DNA from 3 places in the Escherichia sp. B1147 genome. Region 3 is predicted to be linked to each of the others. Evidence: predicted binding sites of a transcription regulator. Region 3 holds the regulator's gene; each other region holds the start of a gene.

Region 1 (10,469 bases), on a different contig from region 3:
GCTACTCAGCGACTTCTTTCGCATGCGTCGTCAGGAAATTAAAGCGCAGAAAAAAGCACAATCTTCTGCGGATTAATTTTGTTTCTTTTCACTTCCCTTCCTGGAAAACAGCAGCGAAGGGGAGTGTGTCAGATAATTAGATGACGATTGTGAAAAAAACGAGAGAAAAGGAAATTTTCCTTTACTCAATTCTGTTGGTGACACCGCCGGATAATCCTGAGCCAACTGCATCGCCGCTTCTGTAGCCTGCTTTTCTTTCTCTTGCAGATACCCCACCAGACTAATCTGATACTTACGGATATTTTCGACATAGGCGTAAGCTTCATGTCCCCGCGCATAACCGTAAGTCAGCTTGCTGTAATAGGGTTTCTGGCTAAGTAAAGGCAGACGTTGTTTAACATCGGTCCAACTGTCAGGATTACCTTTGGTTTTTGCCGTCAGGGCGCGAGCATCCAGCATATGCGCATAACCCATATTGTAAGCGGCGAGCGCAAACCAAATCCGTTCATTTTCTGGCACGCTTTCCGGCACTTTACTCATCATATCCTGCAAATAACGCGCGCCGCCGCTGATGCTTTGTTCGGCATCGGTACGATCGGTAATGCCCAGGCTTTGCGCGGTATTTTTGGTCAACATCATCATTCCACGCACACCGGTCGGTGAGGTGGCTTGCGCGTCCCAATGTGATTCCTGATAAGCAATAGCCGCCAGCAAACGCCAGTCAATTTCCTCGGCGTATTTTTCAAACAAAGGTTTTAATTGTGGCAGAACCGCATCGACGGCGCGTAAAAATGTGCGCGTATCGACGTAATCAAAATCATCGCCATGCCCCAGGTATTTCTCTTCAATGCGTGCCAGCGTACCGTCCTCATTCATTTTGTTGAAGAAGTCGAGCAGAGCTGCGGAAAGGGTATTATCGTCATCTAACTGGCTAAACCAGGTCACGGGTTGTTCATCGGTGATATCGAGCGCCACGGCGAGTTCCGGGTGAACTCGCTGAAACAGGCTGATGGCGACAGAATCAGCAATGGTGTAATCCAGCTTACCTCCGATGACATCTTCCAGTAATTCTGCAGAGCCTTTTTTGTCGTCCACCTTCCAGCTTAAATCCGGGAACTTAGTTTCTTTCAGTCTTTGCAGATCGTTAACGACGACGTGTCCTGGTGCGATGGAGAGCTGTTCCGCCGTCAAATTGCCCAGCGTGCGTGGGCGATATTGACCCACTTTGTAAACCAGTTGTTGTGAAACGGAATAATAGGTTGGACCAGGCTGATAATTTTTTACCCGCTCACTGTTATAAACCAGACCGGCTGCCAGAAGGTCGGCGTCGCCGTTGTCGAGATCGTCAAACAACTGGCTGATATTCTGCCGTACGGTCACTTTCAGTTTCACGCCGAGGTAGTCGGCAAATTGTTTGGCCAACTCATAATCCAGCCCGGAAGATTTACCGTTAATCTCATTCCAGGTGAGGGGAGTATGAATGGTGCTCACGCGCAATTCTCCCCGCGCTTGAATGGCGGCGATACGGTTGTCGGCTTTACCAAACCACGGAATAGATGGCCAGAGAGCTACCGCGAGAAGCAGTGCCAGAATGCCAATGAACAGATAATTAATCTTTAATTTTTTCAATTAGTTAATTCTCTGTGTCGTTCGTGTCCTGGCTTGAAAAAACGATATGCTAAACAAAGGTATAATCATCAATGAGCGGCATTTTGCGTAAACCTGTGCCAGTTGGCAACTTATTACAGCCGTTGGCGGCACGCGTTGCTAATCCACGATGGTGATTTTATTTCCACGCAAACGGTTTCGTCAGCGCGTCAGATTCTTTATAATGACGCCCGTTTCCCCCCTTGGGTACACCGAAAGCTTAGAAGACGAGAGACTTATGATGGAAATTCTGCGTGGTTCGCCTGCACTGTCGGCATTCCGAATCAATAAACTGCTGGCGCGTTTTCAGGCTGCCAGGCTCCCGGTTCACAACATTTACGCCGAGTATGTCCATTTTGCTGACCTCAATGCGCCGTTAAACGAAGAAGCGTACGCGCAACTTGAACGCCTGCTGAAATATGGCCCGGCACTCGCCAGCCATGCCCCGGAAGGCAAATTACTGCTGGTGACCCCGCGTCCAGGTACCATCTCTCCCTGGTCTTCAAAAGCGACCGATATCGCTCATAACTGCGGGCTGCAACAGGTAAACCGCCTTGAGCGCGGCGTTGCTTACTATGTAGAAGCCGGTACGCTGAACAATGAACAATGGCAGCAGGTTACCGCTGAACTGCACGACCGCATGATGGAAACGGTCTTTTTCGCTTTAGATGATGCAGAGCAGCTGTTTGCCCATCATCAACCGACTCCGGTCACCAGCGTTGATTTACTGGGGCAGGGACGTCAGGCGCTGATCGACGCAAACCTGCGTCTCGGCCTGGCACTGGCGGACGATGAAATTGACTATCTGCAAGATGCTTTCACAAAGCTTGGTCGTAACCCGAACGACATCGAGCTTTATATGTTTGCCCAGGCGAACTCTGAGCACTGCCGTCATAAGATTTTTAACGCCGACTGGATTATCGATGGTAAACAACAGCCGAAATCGCTGTTTAAGATGATCAAAAACACCTTCGAAACCACGCCGGATCACGTTCTCTCTGCTTATAAAGATAACGCCGCAGTGATGGAGGGCTCTGAAGTGGGCCGCTATTTTGCCGACCACGAGACGGGCCGCTACGATTTCCATCAGGAACCGGCGCATATCCTGATGAAAGTGGAAACCCACAACCATCCGACAGCGATTTCTCCGTGGCCGGGGGCGGCGACCGGTTCTGGCGGTGAAATACGTGATGAGGGCGCCACCGGGCGCGGTGCGAAGCCGAAAGCCGGTCTGGTCGGTTTCTCCGTTTCTAACCTGCGTATTCCGGGCTTCGAACAGCCGTGGGAAGAAGATTTCGGTAAGCCGGAGCGCATTGTCACCGCGCTGGACATCATGACTGAAGGCCCATTAGGCGGCGCGGCATTTAACAACGAATTTGGTCGTCCGGCACTGAACGGCTACTTCCGTACCTATGAAGAAAAAGTAAACAGTCACAACGGCGAAGAGCTGCGCGGCTATCACAAACCGATCATGCTGGCGGGTGGGATCGGCAACATTCGTGCCGATCACGTACAAAAAGGCGAGATCAACGTTGGTGCGAAGCTGGTCGTTCTCGGCGGCCCGGCGATGAACATCGGTCTTGGCGGCGGTGCGGCGTCTTCCATGGCGTCTGGTCAGTCTGATGCGGATCTCGACTTTGCTTCCGTCCAGCGCGACAACCCGGAGATGGAACGTCGCTGCCAGGAAGTTATCGACCGTTGCTGGCAGTTGGGCGATGCCAACCCAATCCTGTTTATCCACGACGTTGGCGCAGGCGGTCTTTCTAACGCCATGCCGGAACTGGTGAGCGACGGCGGACGCGGCGGTAAATTTGAACTGCGCGATATCCTGAGCGACGAACCGGGCATGAGCCCGCTGGAAATCTGGTGTAACGAATCCCAGGAACGCTACGTGCTGGCGGTTGCTGCCGATCAGTTACCGCTGTTTGACGAACTGTGTAAGCGTGAACGCGCGCCATACGCGGTGATTGGTGAAGCGACCGAAGAACTGCATCTTTCTCTGCACGATCGCCATTTTGATAATCAGCCAATCGATCTGCCGCTGGACGTGCTGCTTGGCAAAACGCCGAAGATGACCCGCGACGTACAAACGCTGAAAGCGAAAGGCGACGCCCTGGCCCGTGAAGGGATCACCATTGCTGATGCGGTGAAACGCGTGCTGCATCTGCCGACCGTGGCGGAGAAAACTTTCCTGGTGACCATTGGCGACCGTACCGTAACCGGTATGGTGGCGCGCGATCAGATGGTGGGTCCGTGGCAGGTGCCGGTCGCTAACTGCGCGGTCACTACCGCCAGCCTCGACAGCTACTACGGTGAAGCGATGGCGATTGGCGAACGTGCGCCGGTTGCGCTGCTGGATTTCGCCGCTTCTGCCCGTCTGGCGGTCGGTGAAGCGTTAACTAACATCGCCGCTACGCAGATTGGCGATATCAAACGCATTAAACTTTCCGCCAACTGGATGGCGGCAGCAGGTCATCCTGGTGAAGATGCTGGCCTGTATGAAGCCGTTAAAGCCGTGGGCGAAGAGCTTTGTCCGGCGCTGGGCCTGACTATCCCGGTGGGTAAAGACTCCATGTCGATGAAAACCCGCTGGCAGGAAGGTAGCGAAGAGCGCGAAATGACGTCGCCGCTGTCGCTGGTAATTTCTGCATTTGCCCGCGTAGAAGATGTACGTCACACCATTACGCCGCAGCTTTCTAACGAAGATAACGCACTGCTGCTCATTGATCTGGGCCTTGGCAATAACGCGCTGGGCGCAACGGCGCTGGCGCAGGTTTACCGTCAGCTTGGCGACAAACCCGCTGATGTGCGCGACGTCGCGCAACTGAAAGGTTTCTATGACGCGATTCAGGCACTGGTTGCGCAGCGTAAGCTGCTCGCGTACCACGACCGCTCTGACGGTGGCCTGCTGGTGACGCTGGCGGAAATGGCGTTTGCCGGTCATTGCGGCATTGAAGCGGATATCGCCTCTCTGGGCGACGATCGCCTGGCTGCGTTGTTTAACGAAGAACTGGGGGCGGTGATTCAGGTGCGCGCCGCTGACCGTGAAGCGGTCGAAGCCGTACTGGCACAGCATGGCCTTGCTGATTGCGTTCATTATGTCGGTCAGGCGGTATCTGGTGACCGTTTTGTGATTACCGCTAACGGACAGGCTGTATTCAGCGAAAGCCGTACTACGCTGCGTGTCTGGTGGGCAGAAACCACCTGGCAGATGCAGCGCCTGCGTGACAACCCGGAGTGCGCCGATCAGGAACATCAGGCGAAATCCAACGACGCCGATCCGGGTCTGAATGTGAAACTGTCGTTCGATATCAACGAAGATGTAGCAGCACCGTTTATTGCCACTGGCGCGCGCCCCAGAGTTGCCGTGCTGCGTGAGCAGGGCGTGAACTCGCATGTTGAGATGGCGGCAGCTTTCCATCGTGCAGGCTTCGATGCTATCGACGTGCATATGAGCGACCTGCTGGCTGGACGAACTGGTCTGGAGGATTTCCACGCCCTGGTAGCGTGTGGCGGTTTCTCCTACGGTGACGTGCTGGGCGCAGGTGAAGGCTGGGCGAAGTCTATTCTGTTCAACAACCGTGTACGCGATGAGTTTGCAACTTTCTTCCATCGTCCGCAAACGCTGGCGCTGGGGGTATGTAACGGATGCCAGATGATGTCCAACCTGCGCGAACTGATCCCTGGTAGTGACCTGTGGCCACGTTTTGTGCGTAACACATCCGATCGCTTTGAAGCGCGTTTCAGCCTGGTTGAAGTGACCCAAAGCCCGTCGTTGCTGCTGCAGGGGATGGTTGGTTCGCAGATGCCGATAGCCGTTTCTCACGGTGAAGGGCGCGTTGAAGTGCGCGATGCGGCGCATCTGGCGGCACTGGAAAGCAAAGGGCTGGTGGCGCTGCGCTATGTCGATAACTTCGGCAAAGTCACTGAAACCTACCCGGCCAACCCGAATGGTTCCCCGAACGGTATCACTGCGGTCACTACCGAAAGCGGTCGTGTCACCATTATGATGCCGCACCCGGAACGTGTTTTCCGGACTGTCAGCAACTCCTGGCATCCGGAAAACTGGGGGGAAGATGGTCCGTGGATGCGCATTTTCCGCAATGCACGTAAGCAGTTGGGGTAAGGCTGCGAGTATTTTTCGCAACGCATTGATTTTGTTGGCCGGATAAGGCGTTAACGCCGCATCCGGCATTAAACGTCAACCACTATTATCAGCTCCCAAATCCGGGAGCTTTTTTTGTGTCTGTAAATCACGACAACGGGTGGTTTGCCGTGTCGCTTATAGGTGACATTTAACTTGTTGATTTAATTTAAAACTAATACTTTTATCTTTAATTGTCTCTTATGAGCGACACAGTGGCTGATTTATAGACAAATCGTCAAGCAGCCATAAATCCATCAAACCAACGTAGAATCAGTACGTTATCAAACTATTTTATTTATTGGCACAGTTACTGCATAATAGTAACCAGTGGCTCATTCACCTACTTATGTCAGCCCCTTCGGGACGTGCTACATAAAATTCGAATGACGCACAACAAGGTGCCTGCCGTCCAACTTCTGATATCAGCGTAGCTATATCAACCATCGGGCGAAACGTCGAGTTAGGCACCGCCTTATTCCACAACAAAGCCGGGTAATTCCCGGCTTTGTTGTATCTGAACTCCCCCTCGGTTAGCATCAGGCTATTCGCGTCTGACGAGAGTAACACCTTGAAACGCTGGCCCGTTTTTCCCCGTTCATTACGACAATTAGTCATGCTGGCATTCTTGCTGATTCTGCTGCCTCTGCTGGTACTGGCATGGCAAGCCTGGCAAAGCCTTAATGCACTTAGCGATCAGGCGGCGCTGGTCAATCGCACAACGCTTATTGACGCCCGGCGCAGTGAGGCAATGACTAATGCGGCGCTGGAGATGGAGCGTAGCTACCGTCAGTATTGCGTGCTGGATGATCCCACCCTGGCAAAGGTCTATCAAAGCCAGCGTAAACGTTACAGCGAAATGCTCGATGCCCACGCAGGCGTGCTGCCAGACGATAAACTCTACCAGGCATTACGTCAGGACTTGAACAATCTGGCCCAACTCCAGTGTAACAACAGTGGGCCGGATGCGGCGGCTGCCGCGCGTCTGGAAGCCTTTGCCAATGCCAATGCCGAAATGGTACAGGCCACGCGCACCGTGGTGTTCTCACGCGGGCAGCAACTTCAGCGAGAGATAGCCGAACGCGGACAGTATTTCGGCTGGCAGTCACTGGTGTTGTTCCTGGTGAGTCTGGTAATGGTGCTGCTTTTCACCCGAATGATTATCGGCCCGGTGAAAAATATCGAACGGATGATCAACCGTCTGGGGGAAGGGCGTTCTCTGGGGAATAGCATCTCGTTCAGCGGCCCGAGTGAGTTACGTTCGGTCGGGCAGCGTATTCTCTGGTTAAGCGAACGCCTGTCATGGCTTGAATCCCAACGCCATCAGTTTTTAAGACATTTATCTCATGAATTAAAAACGCCGTTGGCGAGTATGCGTGAGGGTACTGAATTATTGGCTGACCAGGTCGTCGGGACGCTCACGCCGGAACAAAAAGAGGTGGTGAGCATTCTTGATAGCAGCAGCCGCAATTTGCAAAAGCTGATCGAACAACTGCTTGATTACAACCGCAAACAGGCGGACAGTGCGGTGGAACTGGAGAATGTTGAGTTAGCACCGCTGGTGGAGACAGTAGTTTCTGCTCATAGCCTGCCCGCACGGGCTAAAATGATGCATACCGACGTTGATCTCAAAGCAACAGCTTGCCTGGCGGAGCCAATGCTGCTGATGAGCGTACTGGATAATCTTTACTCCAATGCGGTGCACTACGGGGCTGAATCCGGTAACATTTGCCTTCGCAGCAGTTTACATGGTGCGCGGGTTTATATTGATGTCATCAATACAGGCACGCCCATTCCGCAAGAGGAACGCGCCATGATCTTCGAACCCTTTTTTCAGGGAAGCCACCAGCGAAAAGGGGCGGTGAAGGGCAGCGGTCTGGGATTAAGCATTGCCAGGGATTGTATTCGCCGTATGCAAGGGGAACTGTATCTGGTCGACGAGAGCGGGCAAGATGTTTGTTTCCGCATTGAATTACCGTCGTCGAAAAACACGAAATAATGCTAACAGCCTATCCCATCAGGCTATTTTATTTGCCAGTTTGGCCCCGGGCAGTGCTCGAAATCTTCACGTACGACATGTACGCTCCGGTTTCTCCGCGCTGTCCATGTCCAAACTGCCTGCAACAATTACGCCCACTGGGATAGGCTTTAAGTCTGGTGAATATGCGACACATTTTTCAACGATTTTTACCCCGACGGCTGTGGCTGGCGGGGTTGCCTTGTCTGGCGCTGCTGGGCTGCGTGCAGAATCACAATAAGCCAGCTATTAATGCGCCAGTAGAAGAAAAAATTCCGGTTTATCAACTGGCTGATTATCTTCCTACTGAATGTAGCGACATCTGGACGCTGCAAGGTAAATCAACCGAAACTAACCCGCTTTACTGGCTACGGGCGATGGATTGCGCCAACCGCTTAATGCCAGCGCAGTCGCGTCAGGAAGCGCGTAAGTATGGTGATGGCAGCTGGCAAAATACCTTTAAGCAGGGGATTTTGCTCGCCGATGCCAAAATCACGCCTTTTGAGCGCCGCCAACTGGTCGCGCGCATTGATGCGTTAAGTACTGAGATCCCGGCGCAGGTTCGCCCTTTGTATCAACTCTGGCGCGACGGACAGGCGCTGCAACTGCAACTGGCGGAAGAACGCCAACGTTACAGCAAACTCCAGCAGTCCAGCGACAGCGAACTGGACGCCTTGCGCCAGCAACATCACGTTCTACAGCAACAGCTGGAACTCACCACCCGCAAGCTGGAGAACCTGACGGATATTGAGCGCCAACTCTCGACCCGCAAACCGGCCGGAAATTTCCCACCGGACACGCCGCACGAGAGTGAAAAAAACGCGCCATCCACCAATGAGGTCACCCCTGATGAGCCATAAACCTGCGCATTTATTATTGGTCGATGACGATCCGGGATTGCTGAAATTGCTTGGTCTGCGCCTGACCAGTGAAGGTTATAGCGTGGTTACAGCAGAAAGTGGTGCCGAGGGATTACGGATACTGAATCGTGAAAAAGTGGATTTAGTCATCAGCGACCTGCGGATGGATGAAATGGATGGTATGCAACTGTTTGCTGAAATCCAGAAAGTGCAGCCAGGTATGCCGGTAATCATCCTCACCGCGCATGGTTCTATTCCCGATGCCGTAGCAGCGACACAGCAGGGCGTGTTTAGTTTCCTCACCAAGCCCGTCGATAAAGACGCGCTATATCAGGCAATTGATGATGCGCTGGAGCAATCCGCCCCAGCCACTGACGAACGTTGGCGCGAGGCGATTGTCACTCGTAGTCCGCTGATGCTGCGCTTGCTGGAACAGGCGCGGCTGGTGGCGCAATCAGATGTTAGTGTTTTGATTAACGGTCAGAGCGGCACCGGGAAAGAGATTTTCGCCCAGGCAATTCACAACGCCAGCCCGCGCAACAGCAAGCCGTTTATTGCTATTAACTGTGGCGCATTGCCTGAACAGTTGCTGGAGTCGGAGTTGTTTGGTCATGCACGCGGCGCGTTTACTGGTGCCGTCAGCAATCGCGAGGGCTTATTTCAGGCGGCGGAAGGCGGTACGCTGTTTCTCGATGAGATTGGCGATATGCCCGCACCTTTGCAGGTCAAACTGCTTCGCGTATTGCAGGAGCGCAAAGTACGTCCGTTGGGCAGCAACCGCGATATTGATATCGACGTGCGGATTATTTCAGCGACTCACCGCGACCTGCCAAAAGCGATGGCGCGCGGGGAGTTTCGCGAAGATCTTTATTATCGCCTCAACGTTGTCAGCCTGAAAATTCCGGCGCTGGCGGAGCGCACGGAAGACATTCCGCTGCTGGCAAATCACTTGTTGCGCCAGGCGGCAGAGCGACATAAACCATTTGTCCGCGCGTTTTCTACCGATGCGATGAAACGCCTGATGACCGCCAGCTGGCCAGGCAATGTGCGCCAGTTGGTGAACGTGATTGAACAGTGTGTGGCGCTGACCTCATCGCCGGTGATTAGTGATGCGTTAGTAGAGCAGGCGCTGGAGGGCGAAAACACGGCGCTGCCCACCTTTGTTGAGGCACGTAACCAGTTTGAACTCAACTACTTACGCAAGTTGTTGCAAATCACCAAAGGTAATGTCACTCATGCGGCGAGAATGGCGGGGCGCAACCGGACAGAATTTTATAAACTGCTTTCCCGACACGAGCTGGATGCAAACGATTTCAAGGAATGAATCGGCGTAATGTGTTACGTTTAGCAGATCAAAAGACAGGCGACCTTTTCAAGGAATAGCATGAAAAAGATTGATGCGATTATTAAACCCTTCAAGCTGGACGATGTCCGCGAAGCACTGGCCGAAGTCGGTATTACCGGCATGACCGTGACCGAAGTGAAAGGCTTTGGTCGCCAGAAAGGCCACACTGAGCTGTACCGCGGTGCGGAATATATGGTGGATTTTCTGCCGAAGGTGAAAATTGAGATCGTCGTACCGGACGACATTGTGGATACCTGTGTAGACACGATTATTCGCACGGCGCAAACCGGCAAAATTGGTGATGGTAAAATTTTCGTCTTTGACGTGGCACGGGTCGTTCGTATCCGTACCGGTGAAGAGGACGACGCGGCAATTTAAACCGCGTTATGGTTGCCGGATGTCTCCATCCGGCAACATCAAATCACAGCACTTTATGCGGGCCAAAGCATTCGTAAT
Region 2 (10,469 bases), on a different contig from region 3:
CTCGGTACGCAAATGGCGACCACACACTTAGTGAAAATGGGGCATAAGAACATTGCCTTTATTGGCGGCAGCCCGCACTCCGGTAGCCGTGCGCAACGTATTGGCGGTTTTACCAGCACCTTACTGGAACATGGGATATCACCTAATCCACAATGGATTGTTGCCGCGCAGGCTAACCAGTCAGACGGTGCAAAAGTGGCTGAATCGCTATTGGCGCGCTATCCGCACATTACCGCTGCTGTTTGCTATCAGGATATTGTCGCATTGGGCGTCATGCAGGCATTACGGAAAATGGGGCGGGAACCAGGGCGGGATTTTGCGCTGGTGGGATTTGACGATATCACCGAAGCCGCGCTGGTACAGCCAGCGCTTACCACCGTTTCGGTGGCGGCAAAAGAGATTGGTCGCAAGGCCGGGGAACTGCTCTACAGCCGCATTCAGGGTAATGATGAACCACCAAAACGGATCATTTTGCCACCGGCATTAGTGGTCAGAGAATCATGCGGTTTTCGCTGATTTCAACGGTTTTGCTGATGACACCTCCTGTTTTACATTTAATTCTAATTATCGCCGTTTTTCGCTGGCAGCGTCGCGATACGCTGGGTACTCTGAAACGGTTTACGCAAAATTAACAAGAGAGAATAGCTATGCATAATGCAAACATTCGCGTGGCCATCGCGGGAGCGGGTGGTCGCATGGGGCGGCAGTTGATTCAGGCGGCGCTGGCGCTGGAAGGCGTAGAGCTTGGCGCGGCGCTGGAGCGCGAGGGATCTTCTTTACTGGGCAGCGACGCCGGTGAACTGGCCGGAGTCGGAAAAACGGGCGTTACCGTGCAAAGCAGTCTCGATGCGGTAAAAGATGATTTCGACGTATTTATCGATTTTACTCGTCCGGAAGGCACGCTGAATCATCTGGCATTTTGTCGCCAGCATGGCAAAGGGATGGTGATCGGCACGACGGGGTTTGACGAAGCAGGCAAACAGGCTATTCGTGATGCCGCCGAGGATATTGCGATTGTCTTTGCCGCTAACTTTAGCGTCGGTGTCAATGTCATGCTTAAGCTGCTGGAGAAAGCCGCTCAGGTAATGGGTGACTACACTGACATCGAAATTATCGAAGCACATCATCGACATAAAGTGGATGCGCCGTCAGGCACCGCGCTGGCGATGGGGGAAGCGATTGCCCATGCGCTGGATAAAGATCTCAACGATTGCGCCGTTTACAGTCGTGAAGGCCATACCGGTGAACGAGTGCCAGGCAGCATTGGTTTTGCTACCGTCCGTGCCGGTGACATCGTTGGCGAACATACCGCCATGTTTGCTGATATTGGCGAACGGCTGGAGATTACCCATAAGGCTTCCAGCCGCATGACCTTTGCTAACGGCGCAGTAAGGTCGGCACTGTGGCTGAATGGCAAGCGAAATGGTCTTTTTGATATGCGAGATGTGCTAAATCTTACTAATTTGTAGCAATTAAACATTGCTATTGATGCAAAAATAACTCGTTTAATTTTATGATTTTACAGGCCTTTGTTTTTAAGGCCTTTTATTTTGATTGTTTTAATCATGTTTGAATGAAAAGTGGTAAAAAATATATATTTTGTCGTTTGTTTTTGTTGTTTTAATGTAAATTTTGACCATTTGGTCCACTTTTTATCGTGCCGCATCTATTGAATACATTCTTCTCACTGCGCAAGCGTTTTCCAGACAGAGTTAGCTGATCTTTTTGTCGGTTAATGCGATTAAAACATGCATGAGCCATAAAATAACATAAAAAATCCCGCCATTAAGTTGACTTTTAGCGCACTTATATCCAGAATGCCGCCGTTTGCCAGAAATTCGTCGGTAAGCAGATTTGCATTGATTTACGTCATCACTGTGAATTAATATGCAAATAAAGTGAGTGAATATTCTCTGGAGGGTGTTTTGATTAAGTCAGCGCTATTGGTTCTGGAAGACGGAACCCAGTTTCACGGTCGGGCCATAGGGGCAACAGGTTCGGCGGTTGGGGAAGTCGTTTTCAATACTTCAATGACCGGTTATCAAGAAATCCTCACTGATCCTTCCTATTCTCGTCAAATCGTTACTCTTACTTATCCCCATATTGGCAATGTCGGCACTAATGACGCTGATGAAGAATCTTCTCAGGTACATGCACAAGGTCTGGTGATTCGCGACCTGCCGCTGATTGCCAGCAACTTCCGTAATACCGAAGACCTCTCTTCTTACCTGAAACGCCATAACATCGTGGCGATTGCCGATATCGATACCCGTAAGCTGACGCGTTTACTGCGCGAGAAAGGTGCACAGAATGGCTGCATTATCGCGGGCGATAACCCGGATGCGGCGCTGGCGTTAGAAAAAGCCCGCGCGTTCCCAGGTCTGAACGGCATGGATCTGGCAAAAGAAGTGACCACCGCAGAAACCTATAGCTGGACACAAGGGAGCTGGACGCTGACCGGCGGCCTGCCAGAAGCAAAAAAAGAAGACGAGCTGCCGTTCCACGTCGTGGCTTATGATTTCGGCGCCAAACGCAACATCCTGCGGATGCTGGTGGACAGAGGCTGTCGCCTGACCATCGTTCCGGCGCAAACTTCTGCCGAAGATGTGCTGAAAATGAATCCGGACGGCATCTTCCTCTCCAACGGTCCTGGGGACCCGGCCCCGTGCGATTACGCTATTACCGCCATCCAGAAATTCCTCGAAACCGATATTCCGGTATTTGGCATTTGCCTCGGTCATCAGCTGCTGGCGCTGGCGAGCGGTGCGAAGACCATCAAAATGAAATTTGGTCACCACGGCGGCAACCATCCGGTTAAAGATGTGGAGAAAAACGTGGTGATGATTACCGCCCAGAACCACGGTTTTGCGGTGGACGAAGCAACATTACCTACAAACCTGCGTGTTACGCATAAATCCCTGTTCGACGGTACGTTACAGGGGATTCATCGCACCGATAAACCGGCGTTCAGCTTCCAGGGCCACCCTGAAGCCAGCCCGGGGCCGCACGACGCAGCGCCGTTGTTCGACCACTTTATCGAGTTAATTGAGCAGTACCGTAAAACCGCTAAGTAATCAGGAGTAAAAGAGCCATGCCAAAACGTACAGATATAAAAAGTATCCTGATTCTGGGTGCGGGCCCGATTGTTATCGGTCAGGCGTGTGAGTTTGACTACTCTGGCGCACAAGCATGTAAAGCCCTGCGCGAAGAGGGGTACCGCGTCATTCTGGTGAACTCCAACCCTGCGACCATCATGACCGACCCGGAAATGGCCGATGCGACCTACATCGAGCCGATTCACTGGGAAGTGGTACGCAAGATTATTGAAAAAGAGCGTCCGGACGCGGTGCTGCCGACGATGGGCGGCCAAACGGCGCTGAACTGTGCGCTGGAACTTGAGCGTCAGGGGGTGCTGGAAGAGTTCGGCGTCACCATGATTGGTGCTACCGCCGACGCGATTGATAAAGCAGAAGATCGCCGCCGTTTCGATGTTGCGATGAAGAAAATCGGCCTCGAAACCGCGCGTTCTGGTATCGCACACACCATGGAAGAAGCCCTGGCGGTTGCCGCTGACGTTGGCTTCCCGTGCATTATTCGCCCATCCTTTACCATGGGCGGTAGCGGTGGCGGTATCGCCTATAACCGCGAAGAATTTGAAGAAATTTGCGCCCGCGGTCTGGATCTCTCCCCAACCAAAGAGCTGCTGATTGATGAGTCGCTGATCGGCTGGAAAGAGTACGAGATGGAAGTTGTGCGTGATAAAAACGATAACTGCATCATCGTCTGCTCTATCGAAAACTTCGATGCGATGGGCATCCACACCGGTGACTCCATCACTGTCGCACCAGCGCAAACGCTGACCGACAAAGAATATCAAATCATGCGTAACGCCTCGATGGCGGTGCTGCGTGAAATCGGCGTTGAAACTGGCGGGTCCAACGTCCAGTTTGCGGTTAACCCGAAAAACGGTCGTCTGATTGTTATCGAAATGAACCCGCGTGTGTCGCGTTCTTCGGCGCTGGCTTCAAAAGCGACCGGCTTCCCGATTGCCAAAGTGGCGGCGAAACTGGCGGTTGGTTACACTCTTGACGAGCTGATGAACGACATCACTGGCGGGCGTACTCCGGCCTCCTTCGAGCCGTCCATCGACTACGTGGTGACCAAAATTCCTCGCTTCAACTTCGAGAAATTCGCAGGTGCGAACGACCGTCTGACCACCCAGATGAAATCGGTTGGTGAAGTGATGGCGATTGGTCGCACGCAACAGGAATCCCTGCAAAAAGCCCTGCGCGGTCTGGAAGTCGGTGCGACTGGTTTCGATCCGAAAGTGAGCCTTGATGATCCGGAAGCCCTGACCAAAATCCGCCGCGAACTGAAAGATGCAGGCGCAGAGCGTATCTGGTACATCGCCGATGCTTTCCGCGCGGGCCTGTCTGTCGATGGCGTCTTTAACCTGACCAACATTGACCGCTGGTTCCTGGTACAAATTGAAGAACTGGTGCGCCTGGAAGAGAAAGTGGCGGAAGTTGGTATCAACGGCCTCGACGCGGACTTCCTGCGTCAGTTGAAACGCAAAGGCTTTGCCGATGCGCGTCTGGCTAAACTGGCGGGCGTGCGCGAAGCGGAAATCCGCAAGCTTCGTGACCAGTACAACCTGCACCCGGTCTACAAACGTGTGGATACCTGTGCGGCAGAATTCGCCACCGACACGGCATACATGTACTCCACGTACGAAGATGAGTGCGAATCCAACCCGTCCACCCGTGACAAAATCATGGTCCTTGGCGGCGGCCCGAACCGTATCGGTCAGGGTATCGAATTCGACTACTGCTGCGTACACGCCTCGCTGGCGCTGCGTGAAGACGGTTACGAAACCATTATGGTTAACTGTAACCCGGAAACCGTTTCTACCGACTACGACACTTCAGACCGTCTCTACTTCGAGCCGGTAACCCTGGAAGATGTGCTGGAAATCGTGCGTATCGAGAAGCCGAAAGGCGTTATCGTCCAGTACGGCGGTCAGACCCCGCTGAAACTGGCACGCGCGCTGGAAGCCGCTGGCGTGCCGGTTATTGGCACCAGCCCGGATGCTATCGACCGTGCAGAAGACCGTGAACGCTTCCAGCATGCGGTTGACCGTCTGAAACTGAAGCAACCAGCTAACGCTACCGTTACCGCTATTGAGATGGCAGTAGAGAAGGCGAAAGAGATTGGCTACCCGCTGGTGGTGCGCCCGTCTTACGTTCTCGGCGGTCGGGCGATGGAAATCGTCTACGATGAAGCCGACCTGCGTCGCTACTTCCAGACGGCGGTGAGCGTGTCTAACGATGCTCCGGTACTGCTGGACCACTTCCTTGATGACGCGGTAGAAGTGGACGTGGACGCCATCTGCGACGGCGAAATGGTGTTGATTGGCGGCATAATGGAACACATCGAGCAGGCGGGAGTGCACTCCGGTGACTCTGCATGTTCTCTGCCAGCCTACACCTTAAGTCAGGAAATTCAGGATGTGATGCGCCAACAGGTGCAGAAACTGGCCTTCGAATTGCAGGTGCGCGGCCTGATGAACGTGCAGTTTGCGGTGAAAAACAACGAAGTCTACCTGATTGAAGTTAACCCGCGTGCGGCGCGTACCGTTCCGTTCGTCTCCAAAGCCACCGGCGTACCGCTGGCGAAAGTGGCAGCGCGCGTAATGGCAGGCAAAACGCTGGCCGAGCAGGGCGTGACCAAAGAAGTCATCCCGCCGTATTACTCGGTGAAAGAAGTGGTGCTGCCGTTCAACAAATTCCCGGGCGTTGACCCGCTGTTAGGGCCAGAAATGCGCTCCACCGGGGAAGTGATGGGCGTCGGTCGCACCTTCGCTGAAGCGTTTGCCAAAGCGCAGCTGGGCAGCAACTCCACCATGAAGAAACAGGGCCGTGCGCTGCTCTCTGTGCGTGAAGGCGACAAAGAGCGCGTGGTGGACCTGGCAGCAAAACTGTTGAAACAGGGCTTCGAGCTGGATGCAACCCACGGTACGGCGATTGTGCTGGGCGAAGCGGGTATCAATCCGCGTCTGGTAAACAAAGTGCATGAAGGTCGTCCGCACATTCAGGACCGTATTAAGAATGGCGAATACACCTACATCATCAACACCACTTCAGGTCGCCGCGCGATAGAAGACTCCCGCGTGATTCGTCGCAGTGCGCTGCAATATAAAGTGCATTACGACACCACCCTGAACGGCGGTTTCGCCACCGCGATGGCGCTGAATGCCGATGCGACCGAAAAAGTTATTTCGGTGCAGGAAATGCACGCACAGATCAAATAATAGCGTGTCATGGCGGATATGTTTTATCCGCCATTTTGATCGAATAACTAATACGGTTCTCGAAAGAGGACCGTTTTTTTTACCTGTAAAGCAAAACTTTGTTGGAATTCATATTTTTGATGGCGTAAGCAGGATTTTGCTCACACTAATCCTTCGTTAGGTTGCATACTATCGATATATCCACAATTTTAATATGGCTTTGTTTAATTGCTTCAAAACGAGTCATAGCCAGTCTTTTAATTTGTGAAACTGGAGTTCGTATGTGTGAAGGATGTGTTGAAAAACCACTCTATTTGTTAATCGCCGAATGGATGATGGCTGAAAATCGTTGGGTGATAGCAAGAGAGATCTCTATTCATTTCGATATTGAACACAGCAAGGCGATTAATACCCTGACTTATATTCTGTCGGAAGTCACAGAAATAAGCTGCGAAGTTAAGATGATCCCTAATAAGCTGGAAGGACGGGGATGCCAGTGTCAGCGACTGGTAAAAGTGGTCGATATCGATGAGCAAATTTACGCGCGCCTGCGCAATAACAGTCGGGAAAAATTAGTCGGTGTAAGAAAGACGCCGCGTATTCCAGCTGTTCCGCTCACGGAACTTAACCGCGAGCAGAAGTGGCAGATGATGTTGTCGAAGAGCATGCGTCGTTAATTTAATCTCCTTGATACCGCGCGGCCAGTTCGCCGGATGCGATGCTGGCGCATCTTATCCGGCCTACGGGGTGTTTTCCAGCCAGGTTGGATAAGGCGTTTACGCCGCATCCGACAGCTATCGCTTTGGCGTCACATCCGTCGTCCCCTGCAAACGGGGGCGATTTTCCTCCATTTGCCTCAATGGCTGCGTTTCATGTAACGCTGTATGGCAGCGCCCAACTAGATCCTGATACTCTTTGGTATTCAACCGTTTCCAGTGTAGCTCGTCGTCACTAACACTGCGCACCGCGCGGGCTGGCGTACCCATCAACAACTGGCGTTTCTCGCCACTAAAGCCCGCTTTGACAAAGCTCATGGCGGCAACAATGCTCTCTTCGCCAATGACCGCGCCATCCATAATCACGCTGTTCATCCCGACCAATGCATCACGACCAATCACGCAGCCATGCAGGATTGCACCATGACCGATATGACCGTTTTCCCCCACAATGGTGTCTGTGGCGCAGTAGCCGTGCATGATGCAGCCGTCCTGAATATTGGCTCCCGCTTGCACAATCAACCGTCCGTAATCACCGCGCAGTGAGGCGAGGGGACCGATGTAAACACCGGCTCCCACAATCACATCGCCAATTAACACCGCGCTGGGATGGACAAACGCCGTCGGGTGAACCACCGGAATTAATCCCTCAAAGGCGTAATAGCTCACGGTTATTAACGTCCTTTCCACACCGGATTACGCTTCTCGGCAAACGCCAGCGGCCCTTCAATGGCATCTTCCGAATGCAGAACTGATGGATAGTGTTTCAACACGCCGCTGCGAATATAGCGATATGCTTCCTCTACTGGCATTTCACTGGTGGTGCGGTAGATCTCTTTCAGCGCCGCGATCGCCAGTGGCGCGCTGTCAACCAGCTGCTGCGCCAGTTCACGGGCGTTGTCCATCAGTTCCGCCTGGCTAACCACGCGGTTGACTACCCCCCAGCGCAGCGCCTCTTCTGCGCTCATCCGTCTGCCGGTCATCACCATTTCATTGACAATGGCAGGCGGCAGGATCTTCGGCAGGCGCAGCACGCCGCCGCTGTCCGGGACAATACCCAGTTTGGCTTCCGGCAGGGCGAAGCTGGCGTTCTCCGCACAGACAATAAAATCTGCCGCCAGCGCCAGTTCAAAGCCGCCGCCAAAGGCGTAGCCGTTCACGGCAGCGATGACTGGTTTATCCAGATTGAAAATTTCGGTTAATCCTGCAAAACCGCCAGGCCCAAAGTCAGCATCCGGCGCTTCGCCTTCTGCTGCCGCTTTTAAATCCCAGCCGGCAGAGAAGAATTTCTCTCCGGCTCCGGTAATAATAGCGACACGCAGTTGCGGATCGTCACGGAAATTAAGAAATACTTCGCCCATCTCAAAGCTGGTTTTTGCATCAATAGCATTCGCTTTTGGGCGATCAAGGGTAATTTCCAGAATTGATCCATTGCGGGTCAGATGTAATGATTCACTCATTCCTTTTCTCCATTTTTACTTTTTCAGGGACGACGACATCCCTGCAAAAAAATGCATATTATTTTAGAGCGTGATTATTGTCTGACAGGATAATTCCCTGCCATTATGTTTATTTCAGATTCTTTCTGATTATTTTCCCCGAGCAATTACGTGGCAGATCTTTTCTGATCTCCAGATAAGATGGCACTTTAAATTTCGCCATATTTTGTTCACAGAAGCAGAAAAATTCTTCCTCACTCAATGTTTCACCTTCATTCAGCACCACAAAGGCCTTTATAGCTTCATCGCGAATAGAATCTTTAATACCAACAACCACAATGTCCTGAATTTTCGGATGGGCGGAGATAATATTTTCCAGCTCCACGCAGGAGACATTCTCCCCACCGCGTTTAATCATATTGCAGCGACGATCGACGAAGTAAAAAAAGCCCTCTTCGTCGCGGTATCCTGTATCGCCAGTATGCAGCCAGCCATCGGCTTCCAGGACTCTGGCTGTGGCTTGCGGGTTGAGAAAGTACTCTTTGAAGATGGTTTTCCCTGGTTCGCCTTTAATGCAGATTTCGCCGATCTCTCCCGCCGGGAGCGGACGATTGTGATCGTCGCGGATCTCCGCTTCGTAGCAAAAACCTGCACGACCAATTGACGGCCAGCGACGCTTATCGCCGGGGCGATCGCCGATAATGCCCACAATGGTTTCCGTCATCCCATAAGATGTCAGCAAGCGAACGCCGAAGCGTTCACAAAAGGCGTCTTTTTCCTGCTCCGACAGGTTGAGATAAAACATCACTTCCCGCAGGCAGTGTTGTCGATCATTCGCAGAAGGCGGCTGCACCATCAACGTACGGATCATCATCGGAATACATTCGGTGACGGTGGCACGGTACTTCTGTACCTGTCCCCAGAAGGCGCGGGCGCTGTATTTCTCGACCAGCACAAAGGTGGCTCCGGCAGAAAACGCCGCCATCGCCGCGGTACACTGGCAATCGATATGAAACGCAGGCATCACCGTCAGGTAGACGTCATCGTCACGCAGGGCGCACTGCCAGGCTGAGTAGTATCCAGCGAAGCGTAGGTTGTAATGGGTAATCACCACTCCTTTCGGTCGGGAGGTGGTGCCGGAGGTAAAGAGGATTTCCGCCGTATCGTCGGTTGATAGCGGCGGTGCATAGCACAAAGTGGCAGGTTGTTGATCTTTTAGTTGAATAAACGAACTCGTGCCATCTTCAGCGGGAAGCGCCACATCTGTCAGGCAAATATGTCGCAGCTGCGTGACATCTTCCTGCTGAATCTGTCGATACATAGAATAAAATTGCGCACTGGTTACCAGCAGGCACGCCTGGCTATTTTGCAGGATCCACGCGCTCTCTTCGCGCAGCAGGCGGGCGTTAATCGGCACCATAATCGCGCCAATTTTCGCCAGCCCGAACCAGCAAAAGATAAATTCCGGGCAGTTGTCGAGATGTAGCGCGACCTTGTCGCCTTTGCGGATCCCCAGCGCATAAAACAGGTTTGCGGTACGGTTAATTTCCTGATTTAGCTCAAGATAACTGTACTGGTTAACGACTCCACCGCTGGATTCACAAATCAGCGCCGTTTTATGACCGTAAACGTCCGCCAGATCGTCCCACATTTGACGTAGATGTTGTCCGCCAATGATATCCATTGCACCTCTATCCATTTTGTTCGTTTGTAATTGGGCGGGCGCTAGTCAGGCAAGCCGACTGGCGCCACGCGTTTAGTCCTCAACTTTGGCCAGACCTTTGCTGACCAACTCCTGAATGTCGTTTTCGCTGTAGCCGATGGTTTTCAAAATGGCCGCCGTGTCCATGCCGTGCGACGGCATTCCGCGCCAGATTTGGCCAGGGTTATTTTTGAATTTCGGCATCACGTTCGGGCCTTTGCAGGTGCGACCATCCATCGTTTGCCACTGGGTGATTGATTCACGGGCCACATACTGTGGATTGTTTTCCAGTTCCGGTACGGTCAACACTTTGGCGCAGGCGA
Region 3 (10,469 bases):
CCCAGTTGCACAAGTCTTTTCATTACTGCCGGGTCTGGTTTAGCGGTGCCTTTTTCGTTGCGGATATCGCGCATAGAACGGGCATGTTTAATATAGGAAACCATAGCAAGGAACATTACCCAGTACACCGCCGCAGTCGCCACACCACAGCCGACGCCACCGAGTTCAGGCATACCGAAGTGACCATAAATAAAGATATAGTTAACCGGAATGTTCACCAGCAGGCCAATAAAGCCCATTACCATGCCCGGCTTGGTTTTTGCCAAACCTTCACACTGGTTACGTGCGACCTGGAAGAACAGATAGCCTGGCGCCCCCCACAGCAGTGCACGCAGATAACCTACTGCTTTATCGGCGAGGGCCGGATCGATATTTTGCATGGAGCGGATGATATAACCCGCATTCCACAGCACCAGCATAATAAGCACGGAGACGAAACCGGCCAGCCAGAAACCTTGTCGCACCTGATGCGCAATACGTTCACGGCGACCGGAACCATTCAATTGCGCGATGACTGGCGTCATTGCCAGCAGCAGTCCGTGACCGAAAAGAATCGCCGGGAGCCAGATAGAAGTACCAATGGCGACTGCCGCCATGTCGGTGGCGCTATAGCCGCCCGCCATGACGGTATCGACAAAACCCATCGCTGTTTGGGCGATTTGCGCGAGAATCACCGGGATTGCTAATGCTAATAACAGACGCGCTTCACTGATGTATTTCTGCACGTGAACACCTTTTATATTGTTGTTATATGAGAGACTAAAAAACCGCCTGAATGGGCAGCAAAAAGAAGAAGCAGGGGAATTTCAGTCTATTGTAGCGAGGATTTATTAATTCTCCAGTGAAAAAATAACCACTCAATCCCCTTTACTGGTAAGGACGTTTCCCACCTGCTATTGTGCTGAACAGAATGTCCTAACTGATTTCAGGAGTTGTAAGTATGTTTACGGGGATAGTGCAGGGCACTGCGAAGTTGGTGTCGATTGACGAGAAAGCAAATTTTCGAACCCATGTAGTGGAATTACCTGATTACATGTTGGATGGTCTGGAGACAGGTGCTTCAGTCGCGCATAACGGTTGCTGCCTGACTGTAACGGAAATTAACGGCAACCGTATCAGTTTTGATCTGATGAAAGAAACGTTACGTATAACTAACCTTGGCGATTTAAACGTTGGGGATTGGGTAAACGTAGAACGCGCTGCTAAATTCAGCGATGAAATCGGCGGACATTTAATGTCAGGTCATATTATGACCACCGCAGAAGTATCGAAAATAATAACATCAGAAAATAACCACCAGATCTGGTTCAAAGTACAGGATGAGCAGTTAATGAAATATATCCTGTATAAAGGGTTTATTGGTATTGATGGCATCAGCCTGACGGTTGGTGAAGTGACAGCGACCCGTTTTTGTGTGCATTTAATTCCAGAAACGCTGGAACGTACCACTCTCGGTAAGAAAAAACTCGGCGCACGCGTCAATATCGAAATCGATCCGCAAACTCAGGCAGTGGTAGATACGGTAGAACGTGTGTTGGCGGCGCGGGAAAAGAAATAAATCAGCCCGATACTGAAGCCTGATTTGAAATGACATCGCCCCCGAAATGGGGGCGATGAAATAACACTTAACGAGCCACGCGAAGGCCGCTTTCGACTCCACGTGAGAACACCACCTGCCAGAGCTGGATGTCACGGGCGCGGAAGGCACCAGCGCAAGCATTCAGATAATACGTAAACATCCGTTTAAAGCGTTCACTGTAGTTATCGGCAATTTCCGGCCAGGCGGCGAGGAATCGCTCATACCAGGCCATCAATGTAGTGTCATAGTCAGCGCCAAAGTTATGCCAGTCTTCCATCACAAAGTGTGGTTCACTGGATTGCGCAATCTGGCGTACAGAGGGCAGGCAACCATTCGGGAAAATATATTTGTTAATCCACGGGTCAACATTCAGATCGGTTTTTTTCGAGCCGATAGTATGTAGCAGAAAAATCCCTTCTGGCTTCAGATTACGATCCACCACCTCAAAATAGGTATCGTAATTTTTCGGTCCGACGTGCTCGAACATACCAACTGAAACAATACGGTCGAACTGGTCGTTCAGGTCACGGTAATCCTGTAGCAAAATGGTGACATCCAGACCTGCGCAGCGTTCCTGGGCCATTTTCTGTTGTTCGGCAGAAATCGTGACACCAACCACACTTACGTCATACCTGGACGCCATGTAATGCGCCAGTCCGCCCCAACCGCAGCCGATATCCAGAACCCGCATGCCCGGTTTTAACTGCAATTTTTCACAAATCATTTTGAGCTTCGCTTGTTGGGCAGATTCCAGGTCATAGGCATCTTTCCAGTAAGCGCAGGAATACTGCATGAAGGGATCCAGCATGCGGCTGAACAGGTCATTACCAAGGTCGTAATGCTCTTTACCGACTATCCAGGCACGCTTTTTACTTTGCAGGTTGAAGAGACGTGCGCCAGCAATGCGTAGTGTGTCTTTGAAATGATGGGGGAGTTGGTTTTCAAGCCCAGCGCGTAAGACTTTGCTAAAAAACATATCCAGTCGGTCACATTCCCACCAGCCATCCATATAACTTTCGCCTAACCCCAACGATCCTTCCTGTAGAACGCGTTTAAAAAAATCGGGGTTTTTAACTCGAATATCTGCCGGGGCAGAGCCATTAATGGCGATGCCTGCACGGCTAAGTAATTCGTTGGCGATACGGTACCAGTTGTCATCCGGTACGCTGACTTCTTCTATACACGATGAACTCATAGTTTCTCCATCACTGGTCGGTGATCAGAACCTTAAAACAGCGTAGACGCTTTTTGGGCTTTGTGAGAAATCTCGCAGGAAAACCGCGAGTCTATAATCCGACGTAGAACAGAGGAAAGGAGGAACCCTTGCCGAAATGACCATCCATAGTGACTCGGGAACGCTCCTGTCCCCGTAAAAACATAATATTTATCGTAATATTAACAACTGGGATTCAGTATAGGCTGCTAATCTCAATCATACAACAAAATTTTGTTAGCAGCCTAAGTATAAAGATATCGCTATAGATCAATGTGATTCACTATGCGCGACTTCCGTCTCACCATGATTCGGGCAGTGAGATTCAGGTTGATGCTGCATCTTATAGCCGATAGCAACCAGCACTACGGTCGATAACATTACGCTGGTGGTGGTGAACAGCGGCGTGCTAACGCTGATGAGCCAGGAAACCCCCAGGCTTGCGAGGAAACATAGCCCCAATTGCAGGGTGTTCTGTAATGCAGCCGCGCGGCCTGTCGCATGCGGGAAAGGGCGTAGTGCCTGGGCGACCACAATCGGGTAGATTGCGCCGTTGGCAATGGCCATCACACAGAATGGGATCAGAATTTCGGCCAGCGACACATGGCTAATGAAGCCTGCAGCCCAGGTTGCTACCACGCTGACGGCAAACAGTGCCAGCAGCCACGGTAACAACTGCTTACCCTGCCATTTCTGCAATGCGGCGCGACAGCCGTAACCACCAATAAGAAACGCGATGGTTTGCGGAACATAACTTAATCCGATTACCGCCGGACTGTAGCCCATCTCGCTGAGGATAAACGGTGAACCTGTTAGCCAGGCAAAGAAACTGGCTGAACAGGCCGCATAAATCAGCACGTTTCCACGATAGATTTTAGAGCGCAGCAGGTCGGTAAAGGTCAGTGCATCCTGGCTATCATTACGTGCTTTCGTGGTGGGCTTAAGCCAGAAAATAGGCAGAATCAATACCACGGTGATGGCAAACAGGGTGGCGAAAATCGCCTGCCAGGAAAAATGTACCAGCAGCCAGCTACCTAACAGCGGAGCAAGCGCCGGAGAAAGACCCACTAAAGGCATAATGGTCGCGAAAATACGGTTAACTTTTTGTGAAGGATAGTAATCCGTCACCAATGCCTGCCAGATAACGGCCGCGGCACAGACGCCAACAGCTTGCACAAAACGCAATACCAGCAGAGTCGCCGCGTTTTCTACCCACAGCATTCCCAGACTACCAAGAGCAAAAATCGTCAAGCCGAGTAAAAGAACGGGTTTACGGCCATAGCGATCGGAGAGTGGCCCCCACAGAAGTTGGGCAGCGGCGAAACCGGCAAGGAACAGACTAAGGCTGGCACTGACGGCAGACGCAGGCGTTTGCAGGTCGGCCTGAATGGCGGCGAAAGCAGGCAGATACATATCGGTTGCCAGAAAACCGAGTACGCTCAAACCCGCCAGCCAGACTAAAAATCTTTTCCCAGGTTGCATGTATATTCTCTAAATCTCTCAATTAAACACCGCCGCAAAGTGTAGGGAGTGAAATTCGTGTTGTGAAACGGTAATATTTGATGACTGATTTCAAAAATTTTGCAGGCAAGCTATGTGGTCCGAGTATTCTCTGGAAGTTGTTGATGCGGTGGCGCGAAATGGTAGCTTCAGCGCTGCGGCCCAGGAGTTGCATCGTGTTCCTTCTGCGGTCAGCTATACCGTGCGTCAACTGGAAGAGTGGCTGGCAGTGCCGCTTTTTGAACGTCGACATCGTGATGTGGAACTGACCGCTGCCGGGGTGTGGTTTCTCAAAGAAGGGCGGTCTGTTGTCAAAAAAATGCAGATCACTCGCCAGCAATGCCAGCAGATAGCGAACGGCTGGCGCGGTCAGTTAGCCATCGCGGTAGATAATATTGTCAGACCAGAACGCACGCGGCAGATGATCGTTGATTTTTATCGCCATTTTGATGATGTCGAACTTCTGGTATTTCAGGAAGTGTTCAACGGCGTCTGGGATGCGCTTTCCGATGGGCGCGTGGAGCTGGCGATTGGCGCGACACGAGCGATTCCGGTCGGGGGCCGTTATGCCTTCCGGGATATGGGAATGTTGAGCTGGAGTTGCGTTGTTGCCAGTCATCATCCGCTTGTGTCGATGAATGGGCCGTTCAGCGACGATACGTTGCGCAATTGGCCATCGCTGGTGCGCGAAGATACCTCACGTACGCTGCCCAAACGTATTACCTGGCTGCTTGATAACCAAAAAAGGGTGGTGGTGCCTGACTGGGAATCATCGGCAACCTGTATCTCGGCTGGATTATGCATTGGCATGGTGCCGACGCATTTCGCTAAACCCTGGCTCAACGAAGGGAAGTGGGTAGCATTAGAACTGGAAAACCCATTCCCTGATTCGGCATGTTGTTTGACATGGCAGCAGAATGATATGTCGCCAGCCTTAACCTGGTTGCTGGAGTATCTCGGCGATAGTGAGACGCTAAATAAGGAGTGGTTGCGGGAGCCTGAAGAGACTCCCGCAACGGATGATTAACGACGATAGTCGCGGAACGGACCGTCAGCCACGGAACGGCGTTCAATCAACCGCGGATGAACTTCGATAGACTGCGGTTCTTCGCGTTTGTTGACGATACGGTCCAACAGCATGTTGAATGCCGTTTCGCCCAGCGAATCTTTTGGCTGATGGATAGTGGTCAACGCTGGGGTAAAGTAGCGTGCGTTGCGCACGTTATCATAACCGATCAGCGAAACATCCTGTGGTACGCGCAGACCCATTTCATCAGCAGCGCAAAGTGCGCCCATTGCCATGATATCACCACCACAGAAGACAGCAGTAGGGCGATGCGGTTGCGACAGGATTTGCTGCATGGCGCGATAACCGGATTCAGGTTCAAAGTCACCCTGCACAATCCAGTTTTCCGGCACCTTGATCATCGCTTCTTCCATTGCCTTCATAAAACCGGCAAGGCGGCCTGCACCGGTGTTACGTTCCAGCGGGCCGGGGATAACGCCGATTTCGCGGTGACCGCGTTCAATCAGATAACGCCCGGCCATGTAGCCACCTTCAAACGCGTTATCAATGACCGCATCGGTAAAGTCAGCTTTTGCTTCACCCCAGTCCATCACCACCATTGGGATATGGCGATACTCTTCCAGCATCGCCAGCAACGGTTCCGGGTATTCAGAACACATCACCAGCAGGCCATCGACGCGTTTTTGCGCCATCATCGACAGATAGGCGCGCTGTTTCTCCAGATTGTTCCACGCGTTGCCGAGGATCAGCGTGTAACCTTTCTGGAAGCAATTTTTTTCAACCGCTTCGATGATCTCCGCGAAATAGGCCGCTTCGCTGCTGGTAGCCAGTAAGCCAATAGACTTGGTGTGGTTAACCTTCAGGCTACGCGCTACCGCGCTAGGGGAGTAGTGTAATTCTTTAATCGCTGCCCACACGGCGTTGCGCGTTTCTTCAGCGACGAAACGAGTTTTGTTTATAACGTGTGACACAGTTGTAGTGGAAACGTTTGCTCGCTTCGCTACATCTTTTATTGTTGCCATTCCATTTCACTCCAGACCCTAACTTCAGCTCCTGCAAAATCGCAAGGTAAACGTTTGCCTTTACACACCTTACGCGCAACAAAAGTGTTGCGGTACGCCGGAAAAACGACACAGAGCGTCAGGAAGGGGTTAATGGCCAGTACGCAAATAGTGTAAGCGTGGAATTTTGGCCGATCTTGATGAAAAGGGGAAGTGGTAAAACACTTATCATTATAAATGACGGGAGATTTTTTCTTCACAGTGTGTAAAAATGCGTAATATCACTTTTTGTAGGGTAATAAAAAAGGAGAAAACTTGATGAGTGCCGACCTTAAATCTTCACTGGTAACAACCATTATTGTCCTCGGTTTGATCGTAGCCGTAGGTTTGACTGCCGCGCTGCACTGATTTCCCTTCGAGGGAGCGCATCCTCCCTCGCACTCTCTTCCCTTTTGTTAGCAAAATGGCAAAAGTGTTTTCTCTTTTTGTTATTTTCAATTTTTTGTGATTGCTGTCATGCTTTCGCCACTTTGATGAATATCGTGTAATGACGCGAAGAGGTGGAGATTAGGCATGAAAATTAACTATCCGTTGTTGGCGCTGGCAGTTGGCGCGTTTGGTATCGGGACAACGGAGTTCTCGCCAATGGGCTTATTGCCCGTCATTGCGCGCGGTGTGGATGTCTCGATTCCCGCTGCGGGCATGCTTATCAGCGCTTATGCGGTTGGCGTAATGGTTGGCGCGCCGCTGATGACATTACTACTGTCTCACCGTGCCCGGCGTAGTGCGCTTATTTTCCTGATGGCCATATTCACTCTTGGCAATGTGCTTTCTGCTATCGCGCCGGATTATATGACGCTGATGCTTTCACGCATTTTGACCAGCCTGAATCACGGGGCATTTTTTGGTTTGGGTTCAGTCGTGGCCGCAAGCGTTGTACCTAAACACAAACAGGCCAGCGCCGTCGCCACTATGTTTATGGGTTTAACTCTGGCAAATATTGGCGGTGTTCCTGCGGCGACCTGGCTTGGCGAAACTATTGGCTGGCGGATGTCGTTTCTGGCAACGGCGGGGCTGGGCGTGATTTCAATGGTTAGCCTGTTCTTCTCGTTACCAAAAGGTGGCGCAGGAGCGCGACCGGAAGTGAAAAAAGAGCTGGCGGTCCTGTTGCGTCCGCAGGTGCTTTCGGCATTGCTGACAACAGTGCTGGGGGCAGGGGCAATGTTTACGCTCTATACCTATATTTCTCCGGTACTGCAAAGCATCACCCACGCGACACCGATATTCGTAACGGCAATGTTGGTACTGATTGGCGTCGGGTTTTCTATCGGTAACTATTTCGGCGGTAAACTGGCGGACCGTTCGGTTAATGGCACGCTGAAAGGCTTTTTGTTGCTGCTGATGGTGATTATGCTGGCGATCCCGTTCCTGGCTCGTAATGAGTTTGGTGCCGCTATCAGCATGGTGGTGTGGGGCGCAGCAACTTTTGCGGTGGTGCCACCGTTACAGATGCGTGTGATGCGAGTTGCCAGCGAAGCGCCGGGGCTGTCTTCGTCAGTGAATATCGGTGCCTTTAACCTGGGCAATGCGCTGGGTGCTGCGGCAGGTGGCGCAGTGATTTCAGGTGGTCTGGGGTACAGTTTTGTGCCGGTGATGGGGGCGATTGTCGCAGGACTGGCATTGTTGCTGGTGTTGATGTCAGCCAGAAAACAACCTGAAGCAGTTTGCGTTGCCAACAGCTAATAAAACAAAAACGCAGAAGGGATACCTTCTGCGTTACGATTTTCAGGCAAAGTGCGATTTATCTTGCCAGATGTGTTGTTAACGCCTCATCCGCATAGGCCTGAAAAGACGCGTTAAACGTCGCATCAGGCATCGCTTGTCGGATGCGGCGCAAGCGCCTTATCCGACCTGGATTGATGATCCGCGTAGGCATGATAAGCGTAGCGCATCAGGCAATGTTGCATCTGCCATCAGTTATTATGCGGCGAGATTTTTCGCTACGAATTCCCAGTTCACCAGTGCCCAGAAGTGCTCCAGGTAACCAGGACGCGCATTGCGATAGTCGATGTAATAAGCGTGTTCCCAGACATCAACGGTCAGCAGTGGGGTCGCATCGGTAGTCAGCGGAGTACCAGCATTAGAGGTAGAAACGATAGCCAGTTTGCCATCACTGTTCTTCACCAGCCAGGTCCAGCCAGAACCAAAGTTTTTGATCGCAGCGTCAGTAAACTGTGCTTTGAAATCGGCAAAGCTACCGAAAGATGCGGCGATAGCTTCAGCGACTTCGCCAGTCGGTTCGCCACCGGCGTTCGGTGCCAGGCAGTTCCAGTAGAAAGTGTGGTTCCAGACCTGAGCTGCGTTGTTGAATACGCCACCTTCAGAGCTGCGAATAATCTCTTCCAGTGATTTACCTTCAAACTCGGTACCTTTAATCAGGTTGTTCAGGTTAGTGACATAAGTTTGATGATGTTTGCCGTAGTGATACTCGATGGTTTCCGCAGAAATGTGCGGAGCCAGAGCGTCTTTAGCATATGGTAGTGCAGGTAATTCGAATGACATTGCTACTCTCCTTTATTATTCATTGGTATACGCACAATAGCCTTATTGTGCGTGCGGATAGGGTAGCAAATTAAAAGGTGTGACAAAAGATGAACTTACCCTGTTGTCGTAACAACAGGGTAAACTTTTAGCGAAGTGTTTTTGGGGTCATTACCCGACGGGCGCCAACATAGTGGCGTTGCCAGTAATCTTCACTTAACGACGTGATTTGAATTTCCTGGCCACTGCGTGGTGACTGAATAAATTTACCATTGCCAACATACACGCCTACATGATCGGCAGTCCCACGCCCTTGAGTGCGGAAGAAGACCAGGTCACCATTTTTCAGTTCGCTGCGATCGATAGGTGCCGCATCGCGCAGGTGATACATTTCGTTGGCTGTGCGCGGAATACGGATCTTAACCAAGTCTTTATAGGCGTAATAAACCAGTCCACTGCAATCAAAACCGGTACGCGGCGAACTTCCCCCCCAACGATATGGCTTGCCAATTTGCTGCATCAGTTTATTCATTGCCACTTTAGTGGCTTTCTGAACTTTGGCTTTGTGCGCGTCGGCAATAGTGCCTGGGGCGGCATTTTTGACTTTCACGCAATGTGATTTATTGCCCTTACGTTTGGTGCACTTTTCCGTAAAGCTGGCAGACGCCGTTTTAGTGGCAACGTTTTTGCTGCGAGTTTTAGCGTTTTTAGAAGCGGTAATGGAGGATTTTTTAACGGAAGAAGCGGTTTTACTTTTGGTCGTACTTTTACTGACGGCTTTTTTGGCGGTTTTCTGACTGCCTTTATTATTGGTCTTTTTGGTAGTTGCCGTGCTTTTCTTTTTATCTGCTTTTTTGGTGATATGAGTGGTAGCAGAACTCTCCCTGGCTTGCTTGGAAGCATAGGCCATAGGCATTAAAGGCAGGGTGGTAAAAAGTAAAGCACAGAGCGTGATCGAAATACGGTTTATCCGCGCCACTGAGCGTCCCTCTGTTAAGGCAGGTCTATCATGCCTGCGTCTGATTTACAAAACTTGATGATTCTAATGCATAGAAGAAGAGAAAGTTAATAGCTTTTATTGTTAAAAAATACGTTTCGTCGGCGAGTGCAAAAAAAAAGCAGCAGTGAAAGCTAAAAGTGGTCACAAATGCGCCAGCTTGCAGCGTGGCAGAGAAGAAACGAATATTTGAAATGCAACAAATAGAGCAAAGGGATAAAATAGCAAAAGCGTGATGAAAATGTTATTTTCCGATGCCGCACTGACCCGCTACAATGTCAGATTACTGCCGTAAAGAAGTTTGAGGAAGCAAGACAATGAGCACCACTATCGAAAAAATCCAACGCCAGATTGCTGAAAACCCGATCCTGCTGTACATGAAAGGTTCACCAAAACTGCCAAGCTGCGGTTTTTCTGCTCAGGCAGTCCAGGCGCTTGCCGCTTGTGGCGAACGTTTTGCCTACGTTGATATCCTGCAGAACCCGGACATTCGTGCGGAGCTGCCGAAATATGCTAACTGGCCGACTTTCCCGCAACTGTGGGTTGACGGCGAGCTGGTGGGCGGCTGTGATATCGTGATTGAAATGTATCAGCGTGGCGAACTGCAGCAG

Evidence for each region. The regulator PurR, encoded in region 3, represses purine synthesis genes. The targets are predictions, from matches to a motif close to CANGCAAACGTTTGCNTG.
Region 1: the regulator PurR is predicted to act here: its motif matches at 1,794-1,811, upstream of purL (phosphoribosylformylglycinamidine synthase).
Region 2: the regulator PurR is predicted to act here: its motif matches at 1,689-1,706, upstream of carA (glutamine-hydrolyzing carbamoyl-phosphate synthase small subunit).

The regions. Positions count from the first base shown of each region.
Region 1 covers NZ_LFHY01000005.1:28,698-39,166, forward strand. Annotated here, with positions in the region: gene tadA (tRNA adenosine(34) deaminase TadA) at 1-76, shown strand, start outside; gene mltF (membrane-bound lytic murein transglycosylase MltF) at 73-1,629, opposite strand; gene purL (phosphoribosylformylglycinamidine synthase) at 1,886-5,773, shown strand; gene qseE (two component system sensor histidine kinase QseE/GlrK) at 6,363-7,790, shown strand; gene qseG (two-component system QseEF-associated lipoprotein QseG) at 7,955-8,668, shown strand; gene glrR (two-component system response regulator GlrR) at 8,658-9,992, shown strand; gene glnB (nitrogen regulatory protein P-II) at 10,053-10,391, shown strand; gene hmpA (NO-inducible flavohemoprotein) at 10,435-10,469, opposite strand, start outside.
Region 2 covers NZ_LFHY01000002.1:187,347-197,815, reverse strand. Annotated here, with positions in the region: gene A9180_RS01125 (LacI family DNA-binding transcriptional regulator) at 1-516, shown strand, start outside; gene dapB (4-hydroxy-tetrahydrodipicolinate reductase) at 648-1,469, shown strand; gene carA (glutamine-hydrolyzing carbamoyl-phosphate synthase small subunit) at 1,926-3,074, shown strand; gene carB (carbamoyl-phosphate synthase large subunit) at 3,092-6,310, shown strand; gene caiF (carnitine metabolism transcriptional regulator CaiF) at 6,571-6,966, shown strand; gene caiE (carnitine operon protein CaiE) at 7,084-7,674, opposite strand; gene caiD (crotonobetainyl-CoA hydratase) at 7,680-8,465, opposite strand; gene caiC (crotonobetaine/carnitine-CoA ligase) at 8,575-10,128, opposite strand; gene caiB (L-carnitine CoA-transferase) at 10,201-10,469, opposite strand, start outside.
Region 3 covers NZ_LFHY01000017.1:122,148-132,616, reverse strand. Annotated here, with positions in the region: gene mdtK (multidrug efflux MATE transporter MdtK) at 1-725, opposite strand, end outside; partial or broken gene A9180_RS18620 (riboflavin synthase subunit alpha) at 941-1,581, shown strand; gene cfa (cyclopropane fatty acyl phospholipid synthase) at 1,626-2,774, opposite strand; gene punC (purine nucleoside transporter PunC) at 3,063-4,274, opposite strand; gene punR (DNA-binding transcriptional activator PunR) at 4,387-5,319, shown strand; gene purR (HTH-type transcriptional repressor PurR) at 5,316-6,341, opposite strand; gene A9180_RS18595 (YnhF family membrane protein) at 6,639-6,728, shown strand; gene A9180_RS18590 (MFS transporter) at 6,894-8,063, shown strand; gene sodB (superoxide dismutase [Fe]) at 8,301-8,882, opposite strand; gene A9180_RS18580 (C40 family peptidase) at 9,010-9,840, opposite strand; gene grxD (monothiol glutaredoxin 4) at 10,176-10,469, shown strand, end outside.